Dinoroseobacter shibae DFL 12 = DSM 16493: one gene and its partner. The protein of the gene in region 2 interacts with the protein of the main gene of each other region in a pairwise test. Links are inferred from orthologs where the notes say so. Each region holds a gene or a part of one and is shown on either strand. Other genes may lie near its edges.

Region 1 (6,839 bases), 930 kb from region 2 along the record:
TGACGCCCGCGCCCGAAGATCTGGGCGCCTGGGCGCGCGGGGCAGGGGCGGCGCAGATCGTCATGCCCTACACCCCCGAAGGCCCCGCCCGCGATCTGCTGCGCGCGCGCCTTGCCGATAGTGATTTGCCGCTGGTGCCGGTCCTGCGCGACCACGATGCCGCCGCCTGGCCCCATGCCAAGGCCGGGTTCTTCAAGTTCAAGGAAAAGATCCCCGCCCTGATCGCCCGCCGACAGGGCCTCTCGCTGGCCTCTTGAACCCGCTCGGCACCGGTCCCCCGCGTCCGCATGTCGCTGGACGCCCGCCCCGCAATCGTCCATATCTGGGCCAACCCGACCGGAGGCATCATGAAGTTCCTGTTGCAACTCATCACCTGGTGGAACGCCGAGACCCTGGGCATGCGCCTGTGGAGCAAGCGCAACGGCGAGAAGGTGGGCGAGGACGAAGCCGGCAATAGCTTCTTCCAGACCAAGGACGGCAAGCGTCGCTGGGTCATCTATAACGGCGAGGTCGAGGCGAGCCGCGTCTCCCCCGACTGGCACGGCTGGCTGCATTTCACCTGGAAAGAACCGCCCACCGCCAAGCCGCTGGCGCGCAAGTCCTGGGAAAAGCCCCATGAGGAAAACCTCACCGGCACGCCGCTGGCCTACGCCCCCGCGGGCTCCCTGCGCCGTCCCAAGCCGGTGGAGCGCGCGGATTATGAGGCATGGCAGCCGGAATGAAGCTGCGCTAGACTGGCGCCAACCAGTCAACAGGGCACCGAACGGGCATGTCACACAGTAAAACCGAAGTCGTCGTCGGCGGCGCCGTTCTGGCCGCCGCGGTCGGGTTCCTCCTTTTCGTCTCCAATGCCACGGGCTTTTCCGGCGGGGGCAGCGGCTATCCGCTGACCGCCAGTTTCCGCTCCGCCGACGGGATCACCATCGGCACCGATGTCCGCCTCGCGGGCGTCAAGATCGGCACCGTCACGGGCATCGCGCTCAATCCCGAAACCTTCCGCGCCGACACCACGATCTCGGTCTCCGAGAACATCGAGATCCCCGATGACAGCGCGATCTCCGTGTCCTCCGAGGGCCTTCTGGGCGGCAATTTCATCGAAATCCTGCCCGGCGGCTCTCCCTTCGCCATGGAAACCGGGGGCGAGTTCATCGACACCCAGGGCTCGGTCAGCCTCGTGTCGCTGCTGATGAAATTCGTCGGCGGGGACGGCTCGTGATCCGCACCACGCTGGCGGTTGCCCTGCTCTGGGTCGGATGCGCGGCCGCGGCCCAGCAGGAGGCGATCATCATCTCGCCCCTCGATGAGCTCGAAGAACGCGCCGAGGGCGAAGAGGACGGCTTCGGTGGGGAGTTGCGCCTGCGCGACGAGGAGTTCCAGACCTTCGAGCAGGAGCTGCGCGTCTCCGCGGCCGAAGCCGGCCTGATCCGCGTGCTCGACAAGACCACCGGCCGCGTCGAGACCCTGGAAATCCCCGCCGGTGAGGCCCGGCAGAGCGGTCGGCTCAGCATCACTTTGATCGAATGCCGCTTTCCTGAGGAAAACCCCGCCTCTGACGCCTTCGTGCACCTGCAGATCACCGAGCGGGACACGCCGCTCTATGACGGCTGGATGATCGCGTCCTCGCCCGCGCTCGCCGCCCTTGATCATCACCGCTACGACGTCTGGGCCCTGCGCTGTGCCACCCCGGGGGAGGAAGAAGCCACCCCCGAAGTTGCCGCCGGTCTGCAATCCCCGCGACCGACCGCGCGGCCCTGAACACAAGGCCTAAAACGGCCTGCGATACCCGAGCATCAGGGCATTCGAACCGCCATTGGGCTTCAACGTCCCGTAGCCATTCGACCGGTGGTGCAAGCGCCAGAACACCGTGTCACCGGTCGACAACTCGGCAAACTCCGCCTCCAGGTACCAATAGATCAGGGTCCGCCGCGATTGCCCGTCGTAATTGGCCCTCTCCAACTGGGACACTTCGGTGTAATGGGACAGGCCGAGACCGAAGGCGAAACTGTCGAAGGCATCCCACCAGCTGTCTCGCGGGTGATAGCGCAGGGCGACGGGCAGCGCGAATTCCACGAAATCCTGGTCTCCGAAATGGGCATTGGCCTGCAATTCCGCACCGACCGAGAACCGGCTCGTGCCGATCTGCCGGTCATAGCCCAACACACCGCCCAGCACGAATTGGCGCTCCAACTCTGTCCGGGTCGGGGTCAGGGCTTCGGCTGCGCGGTCGTCGGTCATCACACCGCCCTGGACCGCCCAGGACCATCCGCCCCCCGGGGCTGGGTCGGCCGCGGCCTGCACGGCCCACAGGGCCAGAGCCCCGGCCCAGAGAAGTCTGCTCGAAATACGCGTCACGTCACGGCCTCCCGGTCTTGGTCTGGTTCCAGTTTCGGGGCCGTCTGGCGGCGCGCGTCACGATGCCATGCGTCCGGCGCGCCCCACTCACAGCACAACCTAGTGGAAAGCCGACACGCCCCGCAAGAGCGCACGAAGCGCCCGGAATACGCGGGCCGGCGCCGGGCTCAGGAGCGGGGTTGTCCGGGGCCGGGCGCGCGGATCTGCGCGGGCGTTCGGGGCAGGGGGCGCGCCGTGAGGTCGGCCTTGGCCGACAGGGCCGCCCGCAGCTGCGCGCGGTAGCTGTCGCGCGAGATTTCCACCGCGCCCATGGTCGCCAGATGCGGGGTGACGAACTGCGTGTCGAACAGGGTATAGCCGCAGCGTCGCAAATGCGCGCACAGCGCCACCAGCGCCACCTTCGAGCCGTTCGGGCGCCGCGAGAACATGCTCTCGCCGAAAAACGCCGTCCCGATCGCCACGCCGTAGACCCCGCCGATCAGCGCGCCGTCCTCGCGGACCTCCAGCGCATGGGCGAAGCCCATGGCATGCAGGGCCGTGTAGGCGTCGAAGATCTGATCGTTGATCCAGGTCTCGTCCCGGTCGGCGCAGCCGGCCACGACCCCGGCGAAGTCCTGGTTCAGGCTCAGCGTCCATTCCGTGCGCGCCAGGAACCGGCGCAGCTTGCGCGACACATGCACCCCGTCCAGCGGCAGCACCCCGCGCTGGCGCGGATCCACCCAGAACACCGCGTCGTCATCGCGCGCTTCGGCCATGGGGAAGATGCCCGCCATATACCCACGCAGCAGCAGGTCGGGCGTCAGCCGCGGCGGAGAATTAGGGTACATGTCATGGGCCATCGTGCCCACAACCTAGAGGCGCACCCGCGCCCGGTCCAGAAGAACCGCGCGCGCCCGCGTCAGATCTGCGCCGTCTCCAGCCACTCTTCGAGCCAGTGGATCGTGTAGTCTCCGGTCTGGATGGCCTCCTCGGCCAGCAGCGCATGGAACAGCGGCACGGTCGTGTCGATCCCGTCCACGATCAACTCGCCAAGCGCCCGGTTCAGCCGCGCCAGCGCCGCGGGCCGGTCCTGGGCCAGAACGATCAGCTTGCCGATCAGGCTGTCGTAATAGGGCGGGATAGAATAGCCGCCATACAGCGCCGAATCCATCCGCACGCCCAGGCCGCCCGGGGTGTGGAAGGTCGTGACCATGCCGGGGCAGGGGGTGAAGGCGGGCACTTTCTCGGCATTGATCCGCACCTCGATCGCATGGCCCCGCACCTGCAGGTTCTCCTGCTTGAAGGTCATCGGATAGCCCGCAGCTACGCGGATCTGCTCTTTCACCAGGTCCACGCCGAAGATCGCCTCGGTCACCGGATGCTCCACCTGGAGCCGCGTGTTCATCTCGATGAAATAGAACTCGCCGTTCTCGTAGAGAAATTCGATCGTGCCCGCACCGGCATAGTCGATCCGGGCCACGGCCTCGGCACAGGTCTTGCCGATCCGCGCGCGGGTCTCGGCGTCGATCACCGGGCTCGGGGCCTCCTCGAACACCTTCTGGTGCCGACGCTGGAGCGAGCAATCCCGCTCTCCCAGATGCACGGCGCCGCCCTTGCCGTCCCCGAAGACCTGCACCTCGATATGGCGCGGGGTGCTGAGGTATTTCTCCAGATAGACGTCCGGGTTGCCGAAGGCGGCCTTGCCCTCGGACCGGGCGGTCTGGAACGCCTCGTCCAGGTCCTCGGCGGTCTTGGCCAGCTTCATGCCACGTCCGCCGCCGCCGGCGGTGGCCTTCACGATCACCGGATAGCCGATCTCGCCCGCCACCCGGCGCGCGGTTTCCAGGTCCGGCACGCCCCCGTCGGAGCCCGGCACGCAAGGCACACCGAGGTTCTTCATCGTTTCCTTGGCGGTGATCTTGTCGCCCATCACCCGGATATGCTCCGCGGTGGGGCCGATGAAGGTCAGGCCGTGATCCTGCACGATCTGCACGAAATTCGCGTTCTCCGACAGAAACCCGTAGCCCGGATGGATCGCCTCCGCCCCGGTGATCTCGCAGGCCGAAATGATCGCGGGGATCGACAGATAGCTCTGCGGGCTGGGCGGCGGGCCGATGCAGACCGCCTCGTCGGCCATGCGCACATGCATCGCGTCGGTGTCGGCGGTGGAATGCACAGCCACCGACTGGATGCCCAACTCGCGACAGGCGCGGATCACGCGCAGGGCGATCTCGCCGCGATTGGCAATCAGGATCTTGGAGAACATCGGCCCGCCTTACTCGATGATCATCAGGGGCGCGCCGTATTCGACGGGCGAGCCGTCCTCGACGAAGATCCGCGTGACCTTGCCCGCGCGGGGGGCCGCGATCTGGTTCATGGTCTTCATCGCCTCGATGATCAGGACGGTCTGGCCCTCCTTGACCGTGTCGCCGGTCGACACGAAGGACGCCGCGCCCGGTTCGGGCTGCAGATAGGCCGTGCCCACCATGGGCGAGGTCAGGGCATTGGGGTCCTGGGCCGGGTCGCCCCCTTCGAGGGGCGCGGGGGCCGCCGCGCCTGGCGCGACCGGGGCGGCCATCGGTGCCGGGGCCGCCACCGGCATGGCCGCCGCGACCGGGGCCGCCGTCATCTGCCGGGAGACCCGCACATTCAGACTGTCATCCTCGCCATACTCACGCTTGACCTGCAATTCGCTCAGGTCATTCGCGCGCAGAAGTTCCGCAAGAGCCTTGATAAAGGCTACGTCGTCATCATGGGACTTGTTCGTCATGCCGTCCTCAATCGGGTGGTCTGAAAGCCGCATACAAGAGCCCCGAGACCCCATGCGCGTTCTTGTGGTTTTGATCCCCTATACGGCACCGTACCGGGCGAGAAAAGGGGCGCACGCCGGTTTTCCACCATGCCGCAACCCGGGCGCGGGGGCAGCGTGACCCTACGTGACCCGTCCGTGAAAAAGTTTGCAACATCGCCCGCCCCGGGCGAAACTTGACGCCACGACCGGGAAAACCCGGCACAGCCCACCAACAGAGGACACCCAGCTGATGAGTTTCGCGTTTTCCACCAAGGTATTTTTCGGCGACAGCCTGACAGATGACGGCACCCTTTTTTCCCTGACCAGCGATGTCGCCAGCGTCGCGGTTCCGCTGGAAGCGGCCGGCTACAATCAGCGCTTCACCAACGGCCTGGTCTTCGCCGAATATTCCAGTGACCTGCTCGGAGCGAGCGAGACCCTGAATTTCGGCATCGGCGCCGCCCGCATGCTGGGGGAGCTGACCCTGCGCGACCTGGCGGAAAACGCAGGCGTGACCGAGTTTCTGACCGTCCCGCTGGAGGATCCGCGGCTCGATCTCGACATCAACCTCTCTGCGCAGCTGGACCGGTATCTCGCCGATACCGCGGGGCAGGACCGGGCCGACAGCAGTGCGACCCTCTTCATCGGCGCCAATGACTACCTCAACTTCGCCCCGTCCTCGCCCGACCGGATCGTGATCGAGGGCCTGGCGCTCATGGTCCAGATCACCGATGCGACCCTCGACGCCGCCCAGCGTCTTGCGGATGAAGGCGTCGGCCAGATCGTGATCAACAGCCTGCCGTCTGGCGATTTCTTCCCGGGCGTGCGGGCCGATCCGCTGCTGGCGCCGGTGGCCGACATCGTGCTGTCGCTGCATAACACCCGTCTCGAACGCGGGGTCGAGGCCCTGCAGGAGGCCGGCATCAACGCGGTCTACGTGGATATCGAGGCGATCACCTCGACCATCGTGGACGATCCGCTGAACTTCGGGATCACCGCGCCCTATGACGAGGTCAAGGTGCTGGATGACGACCCGACCGATCCGGTGATCAATCCGGCGCTGGACGGTGTGCCGCTGGACCAGGTGGCGTTCTTCGACCCGGTGCATCCCACCGATACCGTGCACGGCGTGCTGGGCAGTTTCCATGCCGCCGCACTGACCGGCACCGTCACCATCGGCAATGATCGCAGCAGCATCCGCACGCTGCGCAGCGAAGAGGACGATCTGGTGCTCGCAGGCGGCGGGCGCGATGTGCTCGGGCTGCTGGACGGCGATGACATCGCCTTCGGTGAGGGCGATGACGACTTCATCTTCGGTGCGCTCGGGCGTGACATCATCTCGGGCGGCGCCGATGACGACGTGCTGTTCGGTGGTGCCGACGATGACGTGCTGGTCGGCGGCACCGGCGACGATGTCACCCGCGGGGGCCTTGGCGATGACGTGCTGATCGACGGGCTGGGGTCCGACTTCGCCGTGGGCGGGGGCGGCAATGACCTCTTCATCTTCCGCGAAGCCTCCCTGATCGGTGGCGATGGAACCTTCGACGAGAATACCTTCCGTGGCGGCGCCGGGTTCGACACCCTGGCCATGGTGCTCACCGAGGAAACCGCAGAGGCCTTCGCGCTGACCTCGGCCACCGAGGGGCAGGCGCAGGCGCTGAGCGCGCTCGGCATCACGGCCGAACGGATCGAGGACGTGCGGGTGTTCACCGACCTG
Region 2 (6,796 bases):
GACACCACGATTCCTGAAATGACGCAGGCCCTGCGCGGCCATGCGCCCGAGTTGCCGGGTGCCCCGGCGCGCTGGGGCGATATTCGCCAGCACATGTTCTATGGCGCGGTCTATCACTTTCATGTCCTGTTCCGGAATTCGGACTACACCGCGTTCAAGCCCCACCGCGCCCTGACCGTGCGGCAGGAATTCCTGCTCTACCTGAAGATGCTGCTGCGTCTGCCACTGACCATGGTGGAACGGGCGCTTGCAACGCGCCGGATCCGGCGAGGTGGGTTCCCCTATCACCTTTTCCTGCTGCAACTCGAACATGACAGCGCATTTCAGGCCCACAGCCCGTTCGCATCCATGACCGAGGTGCTCGCCGATGTCATCGGCGCCTTTGCGCGCGCAGCCCCCGCGCATCACCACCTCGTCTTCAAGGCGCATCCGCTCGAGGATGGTCGCGCGCCTCTGCCGGCGGTAATCAAGCGCCTGTCCCGCGAGACCGGCATCGCCGATCGCGTGCATTACGTGAAGGGTGGCAAACTTGCCCGCCTGCTCGACCAGGCGCGCGCAGTTCTGACGGTCAATTCCACGGCTGCACAGCAGGCCTTGTGGCGCGGCCTGCCGGTCAAGACCCTGGGCCAGGCAGTCTATGCCAAGCCGGAGCTTGTCTCGGCCCAACCCCTGGAGGCGTTTTTTGCGGACCCGATCCCGCCCGACATGCGCGCTTATCGCGACTTCCGGCACTACCTGCTGGAAAGCAGCCAAGTGGCCGGAGGGTTCTACTCGGCGACCGGGCGGCAACACCTTCTACGGCAGGTCACGGACATGGTGTTGTCCGACCAGGACCCCTATGGAGCCCTCAAGATCGGCGCACCACGGCGACGCTTCCCGATACGCGTTGTGAAATAACAACGCTTTTGTCTCACGGTGCACCTGATTCGGCTTGCTGTCTTCCCAAACGAAGTCCGCTTAACTAGCCTTTGTGAAAAAATTGCGCTTTGCGCCTTGAGGAGCAGAAAACGTGACATTCGGCAAAACAGCTGTGCTTTCGCGTCTTGCGCGCGTGGCCCTGATCCTGGTCACCACCGGCGCCTTGGCAGCATGTGGCCTGCCCCGCAGTGGTCCGGTGAAGAACGAACTCTTCGACGCTTCGGTGTCCGAGGCTGGCAACGCCTTCATCGTTCCAGTGACCGACGTGGTGGCGCAACAGACCTTCTCTCGCCCGGCAACGGGCTTTTCCAGCAGTTTTCTGAGCGCAGGCACAGTGAGCCCGGACGCGATCCGGCCCGGTGACATTCTCGGTCTGACGATCTGGGAAAACGTGGTTGAGGGGCTACTTGCGCGTGGCGGCGCGGCCGCATCTGTGATCGAACAGGTGCAAGTCGACAGCGCCGGTTTCATCTTCGTGCCCTATGCTGGCCGGATCATGGCCGCCGGAAACACGCCCGAAGCCTTGCGTGGCATCATCACACGGCAACTGGAAACCCAAACGCCCGACCCGCAAGTCAGCGTCCGTCGGATTGCCGGGGACGGCGCGACGGTCACGGTCGTTGGCAACGTCAATGGGCAGGGCGTCTACACAATCGAACGACCGACACGAACCCTGTCTTCGATGATTGCCCGGGCCGGGGGTGTGAACGCGGAATTCGCCGAATACGACATGATCCTGGTCCGGGTCATCCGCGGAGGCGAAATCGGCACGATCTGGCTGACCGATCTCTACCGCGATCCGTCGCTGGATATCGCCCTGCGCGGCGGCGACAAGATCATCATCGAACAGGACCCGCGCAGCTTCATCGCACTGGGTGCGACCCGTGGCCAGACCCGCGTGAACTTCGATGCCCAGGACCTGACGGCCCTAGAGGCACTCGCCCAGGTCGGCGGTCTGGACCCGAATCTCGCGGACCCAACCGGAGTGTTCATCCTGCGCGACGAGAGCGAAGACGTCGCCCGCACGGTTCTGGGGCGGCCGGACCTGCAAGGTCCGCAGCGCGTCGTCTACGTGCTCGACCTGACACAACCGAACGGGTTCTTCACTGCGGAGGACTTCATGATCAAGGACAGTGACACGGTCTACGTCACCGAAGCGCCAATCGCGCGTTGGAACAAGACTGTCAGCCTGCTGTTCGGGGCCGTGATCCAGCCAGCAGCGAATATCGAAACCCTGACAGCCAACTGATCGCCCTGACCGGCAAGGAAGCATCCGAAAAAGGCGCGCGCGGCATATCGCGGGCGCCTTTTTCCTTGCCGGACGAGATGTGCGTTTCTTCGCTCAGCCACCTGCGGGATCGGGACCTCCGCCGCATTCTCATCCTTGCGGGCTCGCGATTGACCATGGCCAGACCGGGGACCACACGCCCGCTTGCGCTTTGGGGCAATGGCGGCAAGAGCGCGCGGCGCGGAACCGCTCTTGCCAGATGCCTCGGCGCGCCTTGCGTCTATCTCGAAGACAGCTTCCTGCGCTCGGTTCTGCCCGGGCGCGCGGGCGCACCGGTCCATGGTCTCACCTTCGACCGGCAACGCCCGTTTTATGACAGCACCGGTCCCAGCGATCTTGAGGACATGCTCAACACCGCGCCCCTGTCGGACACCGTGCGGGGGAAGGCGATTATAGACGCGCTGATCGAAGCCGATCTGAGCAAGTACAACACCCACGATCCGACCCTGCCCGCTCCGGCGGGGCCCTATGTCCTCGTGATCGACCAACTGCGCGGCGATGCATCGATTGCCGGCGCGGGCGCGGATGCCGCGCGTTTTACCGAGATGCTGGAGGCCGCACGCGCAGACCACCCGGGCAAGCAGATCATCGTGAAGGGTCACCCGGCAGCGACCGACGCGCGGCCGGGGCATTTTGGCTCCGCATTTTCGGACCCGGTCTCGCCCTGGACCCTGATCCGGGGCGCCGATGCGGTCTATACGGTCAGCTCGCAGATGGGGTTCGAGACGATCCTATCCGGCAAGCGGCCGCAGATCTTCGGCACACCTTTCTATGCGGGCTGGGGTCTCAGCGACGATCGCGTCCCGGTTCCCCGGCGGAAGCGAACTCTCGATCGCGCGCAACTTGCACTGGCTGTGCTCGGCCTCTACCCGATCTGGTATGACCCCAGCCGCGACCGACTCTGCACGGTCGAAGAGGTGATGGCGGCCCTTGCAGCCCGCGCCCGCGCCTGGCGGCAGGACCGGGCCGGATATGTCGCCCAGGGCATGCGCCTGTGGAAACGCGCATCCATGACCGCCTTCCACGGGGACGGACCTGTGCGCTATGTCTCTGGCGAACAAGAGGCACTGGACCTTGCCGACCGCAGCGGTCGCCCGATCCTGAGCTGGGCCAGCCGCACGCCACCGGCCATTGTCGATGCGGCGCGCCAGCGCGATATGCCTCTGCTGCGGGTCGAGGATGGCTTCCTGCGCTCCCGCGGACTGGGCGCGAACCTCGTGCCGCCGCTGTCCCTCGTCCATGACCGGCGCGGCATTTACTATGACCCGACTGTCCCCAGCGATCTGGAGCATCTGATTGCGCGCCGTGCCGCAATCGGCAGCACTGCCCGTGGGCGCGTCCTGCTGCACCGGCTGCGGGCCTCCGGACTGAGCAAATACAATCTCGACCTGCCCGGCTACAGCCCGCCTGACGCGCACCGCCGCTGCATCCTGGTCATCGGACAGGTCCGCGATGATGCCTCCGTGTTGCTCGGACAGAGTGGGGTTATCCCCGACATCGAACATTTGCTCTTGGCCGCCCGAACCGCCAATCCCGACGCCCATATCGTCTACAAACCCCACCCGGACGTGGAGGCTGGCCTACGAGACGGGTCGATCGAGAGCGAACAGGCCAATGAGATCGCGCGGCGGGTCGACCCGGTATCGGTACTGGCAGCCGCGGCGGAGGTCTGGACCCTGTCATCGCTGATGGGGTTCGAGGCACTTCTTCGGGGCAAGCCGGTGGTCTGCGCGGGGGTTCCTTTCTATGCGGGCTGGGGTCTAACCCGAGACCTCGCCTCTGCCGATCACCCGGCCTTCGCGCGGCGAACGGCTCGACCGGATCTGGCCGCACTGGTCGAAGCATGTCTGATCGACTACCCGCGCTATCACGATCCAGTCTCGAACCTGCCCTGCCCTGTCGAAACCGTACTCGATCGGCTGGAACAGGAAACCGAAGCAGCGCATAAGCCGTCCCTGCGTTTGCTTGCCAAGCTGCAGGGACTTCTCGCGTCGCAATCGTGGATCTGGCGTTAGGTACGGGCCCATTCGGTCAGGACATCGCCGCCTACTTGCCGCACCCCGAGCCGTCTGAAGCGCGGCGCATCTGCCAGCAGGTTCACCCCAAGATCACCGAGCCCCGGCAACCCGTCCGCCCCGATCACGCAGCCCGCGGAAAAAACGGCGAGCCTGTCAACGCAGCCCGCCCGCAGCAACCCCGCCGCAAATGCGCCGCCGCCCTCGCAGTAAACGCGCGTCAGACCCCGCTGCGCCAGGGTCCGGAGCAAACTTTCGACAGAGACGCCTTCGGCCTCTGCGGCCACTTCCACACACTTCAGTCCTGCCGCACGCGCCCGCGCGATCCGCTCCGCGGGCGCCTCGCCACCGTGGCAGAGCCAGACCGGCGCGTCGGCTGTCACGCTCTGGGAGAGGCGGGAGGGAATTGGCACGTCCAGATCCCGGCTCGCGACCACCCGCACCGGTTGCCGCACAACGCCGACACCGCGAACCGTCAACGTGGGATCATCCGTCCGCGCAGTCCCGGCCCCGATCAGCACGGCGTCATGCCGTGCCCGCAGGGCATGACCGTACCGGCGCGCCTCGGCCCCCGTGATCCATTGGCTTTCCCCTCGCGCGGTTGCGATGCGGCCGTCGAGCGTCAGCGCCAGTTTCAGGGTCACCATGGGACGGCCAAGGGTTACACGGTTCAGGAAGCCCAACTGATCCTCCCTCGCCGCAGCACGCCCGACGCCTTCGGTGACGGCAACGCCGGCGGCGCGCAGGCGGCTATGCCCCTGCCCTGCGACACGTGGATCGGGATCTTCCAGCGCCGTGACAACACGCCCCACACCAGCAGCGATCAGCGCATCGCAGCACGGGCCGGTCTGTCCGTGGTGGGCACAGGGTTCGAGGGTCACATAGGCCGTCGCACCGCGCGCTGCCGCCCCGGCCTGCGCGAGGGCCACGACCTCCGCATGGGGGCGCCCGCCGGACTGGGTGCGACCGCGCCCGACCACGCGTCCGTTCGGCGCAACCAGCACACAGCCGACCGCCGGGTTCGGCCAAGACTGGCCGAGACCGCGCCGCCCCAAGGTCAGCGCAACCTGCATCCAGCGCAGGTCGTCGGACATGTCAGCTGTCTTTGCCGGTCGGCGGCCGCAACTCGCTCACGAACTTGTCAAAGTCATCCGCCGCCTGGAAATTCTTGTAAACGCTGGCAAACCGGACGTAACCCACCGTGTCGATCCGGGCGAGTGCTTCCATCACGATCTCGCCGATGGTGGCCGAGGGAATATCGGTCTCGCCCATGCTCTCCAACCGCCGGACGATGCCGGAAATCATCTGATCCAGACGATCAGGCTCCACCGGCCGTTTCTGCATGGCGATGCGGATTGAGCGTTCCAGCTTATCGCGGTCGAAATCCTCGCGTTTGCCGGAAGATTTGATAACCACAAGGTCGCGCAACTGCACCCGTTCATAGGTGGTGAACCGCCCCCCGCAGGCCGGGCAGAACCGGCGCCGCCGGATCGCGACATGGTCCTCGGCGGGGCGGGAGTCCTTGACCTGCGTGTCTACGTTTCCACAAAATGGGCACCGCATCGGCGTCTTCCCTCCACGTCCTTATGGCCTGTTGGCGCGTTATCCACAGGCACCATAGGCATATCCCAATCCGTTGGGTAGAGGGCAATTCGACCTGCCGTATCTTGTGTGTAATCTGGGCGACACAGGCGCGAAAGTGACTTTAATCCCGCGTCCCGGTCAGCGCAGGAGCGCCACGATCTGCCGGGTCTGCGGCCGGTCGCGATGCTCGACGACATAGATCCCCTGCCACGTCCCCAAGGCCATGCGTCCGCCGATCACCGGGATCTGAAGCGATGTGGGCAACAAAGCCGCCTTGATATGGCCCGGCATATCATCAGGCCCCTCATAGGTGTGGGTGAGATACGCCATGGATGGGTCGGTTGTGGGCGGCACAAGACGTTGAAAAAATTCGGTCAGGTCCGTGCGCACCTCCGGGTCCGCGTTCTCCTGAATCAGGAGCGAGGCGGAGGTGTGCTGGATATGCAAGGTGAGCAGGCCCTCTGCCACGTCTTGTGCTGCGATCCACGCCGCCACGTCGCGCGTGATCTCGGTCAGGCCCGGCCCGGAGGTGTCGAAGGTAAAGCACTGATGGGACATGGTGCTGGTCCAGAAGGGCAAAGGCCAAGCAAAGGGCCGCAGCGCGGCATCAGTCGTCGCGGCGCCGCTTGTTCGGAGGTTCGCAAAAAGAAAGGCCGGAATTCACGCTGCGATGCTCCCCAGCCTTGCGCGGATTTATCGTCAGACCCGTCGGCGGCAGGCTGCCGGATGCCGATCTCGGAACGATCCCGAACAGAACGCTTTTCGCACCGGAGCGCGTGGCGCTTGCTCCTTCGGGTCGTACGATGACGAGCCGATCAGATGGACTGGCGCCCAGAAACCGCTTGGAGAACTCGGCCGCCGCACAAAAATACTTCGGCCCCGACGCGCCCGGCTTGGCATACACCTCGACAACGGCCTCCGGCTCTGCGCTTAGGACCACGCCAAACTCGTTAATGGCACGATACGGCGTGTCTGGCGTGTAGCGCTCTGC

Evidence for each region. Proteins that work in one complex are often made in the same cells at the same time.
Region 1: the proteins of ribD (region 2) and accC interact in binary tests that used the Escherichia coli proteins (3 or more experiments, as listed by UniProt). The link is inferred for Dinoroseobacter shibae DFL 12 = DSM 16493 from one-to-one orthologs.

The regions. Positions count from the first base shown.
Region 1 is NC_009952.1:1,443,844-1,450,682, forward strand. The notes cover bases 2,425-5,269. They hold accC (acetyl-CoA carboxylase biotin carboxylase subunit), read right to left. Parts: upstream 4,598-5,269; coding sequence 3,251-4,597; downstream 2,425-3,250. Other genes in these bases: aat (leucyl/phenylalanyl-tRNA--protein transferase), read right to left, coding at 2,520-3,191; accB (acetyl-CoA carboxylase biotin carboxyl carrier protein), read right to left, coding at 4,607-5,101. Outside these bases: DSHI_RS07070 (FAD-binding domain-containing protein), read left to right, coding at 1-257; DSHI_RS07075 (NADH:ubiquinone oxidoreductase subunit NDUFA12), read left to right, coding at 348-722; outer membrane lipid asymmetry maintenance protein MlaD, read left to right, coding at 770-1,216; DSHI_RS07085 (DUF2155 domain-containing protein), read left to right, coding at 1,213-1,755; DSHI_RS07090 (hypothetical protein), read right to left, coding at 1,765-2,352; DSHI_RS22970 (SGNH/GDSL hydrolase family protein), read left to right, coding at 5,373-6,839. UniProt on the Escherichia coli protein: This protein is a component of the acetyl coenzyme A carboxylase complex; first, biotin carboxylase catalyzes the carboxylation of the carrier protein and then the transcarboxylase transfers the carboxyl group to form malonyl-CoA.
Region 2 is NC_009952.1:2,373,998-2,380,793, forward strand. The notes cover bases 3,267-6,068. They hold ribD (bifunctional diaminohydroxyphosphoribosylaminopyrimidine deaminase/5-amino-6-(5-phosphoribosylamino)uracil reductase RibD), read right to left. Parts: upstream 5,316-6,068; coding sequence 4,218-5,315; downstream 3,267-4,217. Other genes in these bases: DSHI_RS11460 (capsular polysaccharide biosynthesis protein), read left to right, coding at 3,267-4,221; nrdR (transcriptional regulator NrdR), read right to left, coding at 5,317-5,784; DSHI_RS11475 (secondary thiamine-phosphate synthase enzyme YjbQ), read right to left, coding at 5,944-6,068. Also shown: DSHI_RS11450 (capsule biosynthesis protein), read left to right, coding at 1-897; DSHI_RS11455 (polysaccharide biosynthesis/export family protein), read left to right, coding at 1,010-2,167; more of DSHI_RS11460, read left to right, coding at 2,323-3,266; more of DSHI_RS11475, read right to left, coding at 6,069-6,363; DSHI_RS11480 (hypothetical protein), read right to left, coding at 6,413-6,796. UniProt on the Escherichia coli protein: Converts 2,5-diamino-6-(ribosylamino)-4(3h)-pyrimidinone 5'-phosphate into 5-amino-6-(ribosylamino)-2,4(1h,3h)-pyrimidinedione 5'-phosphate.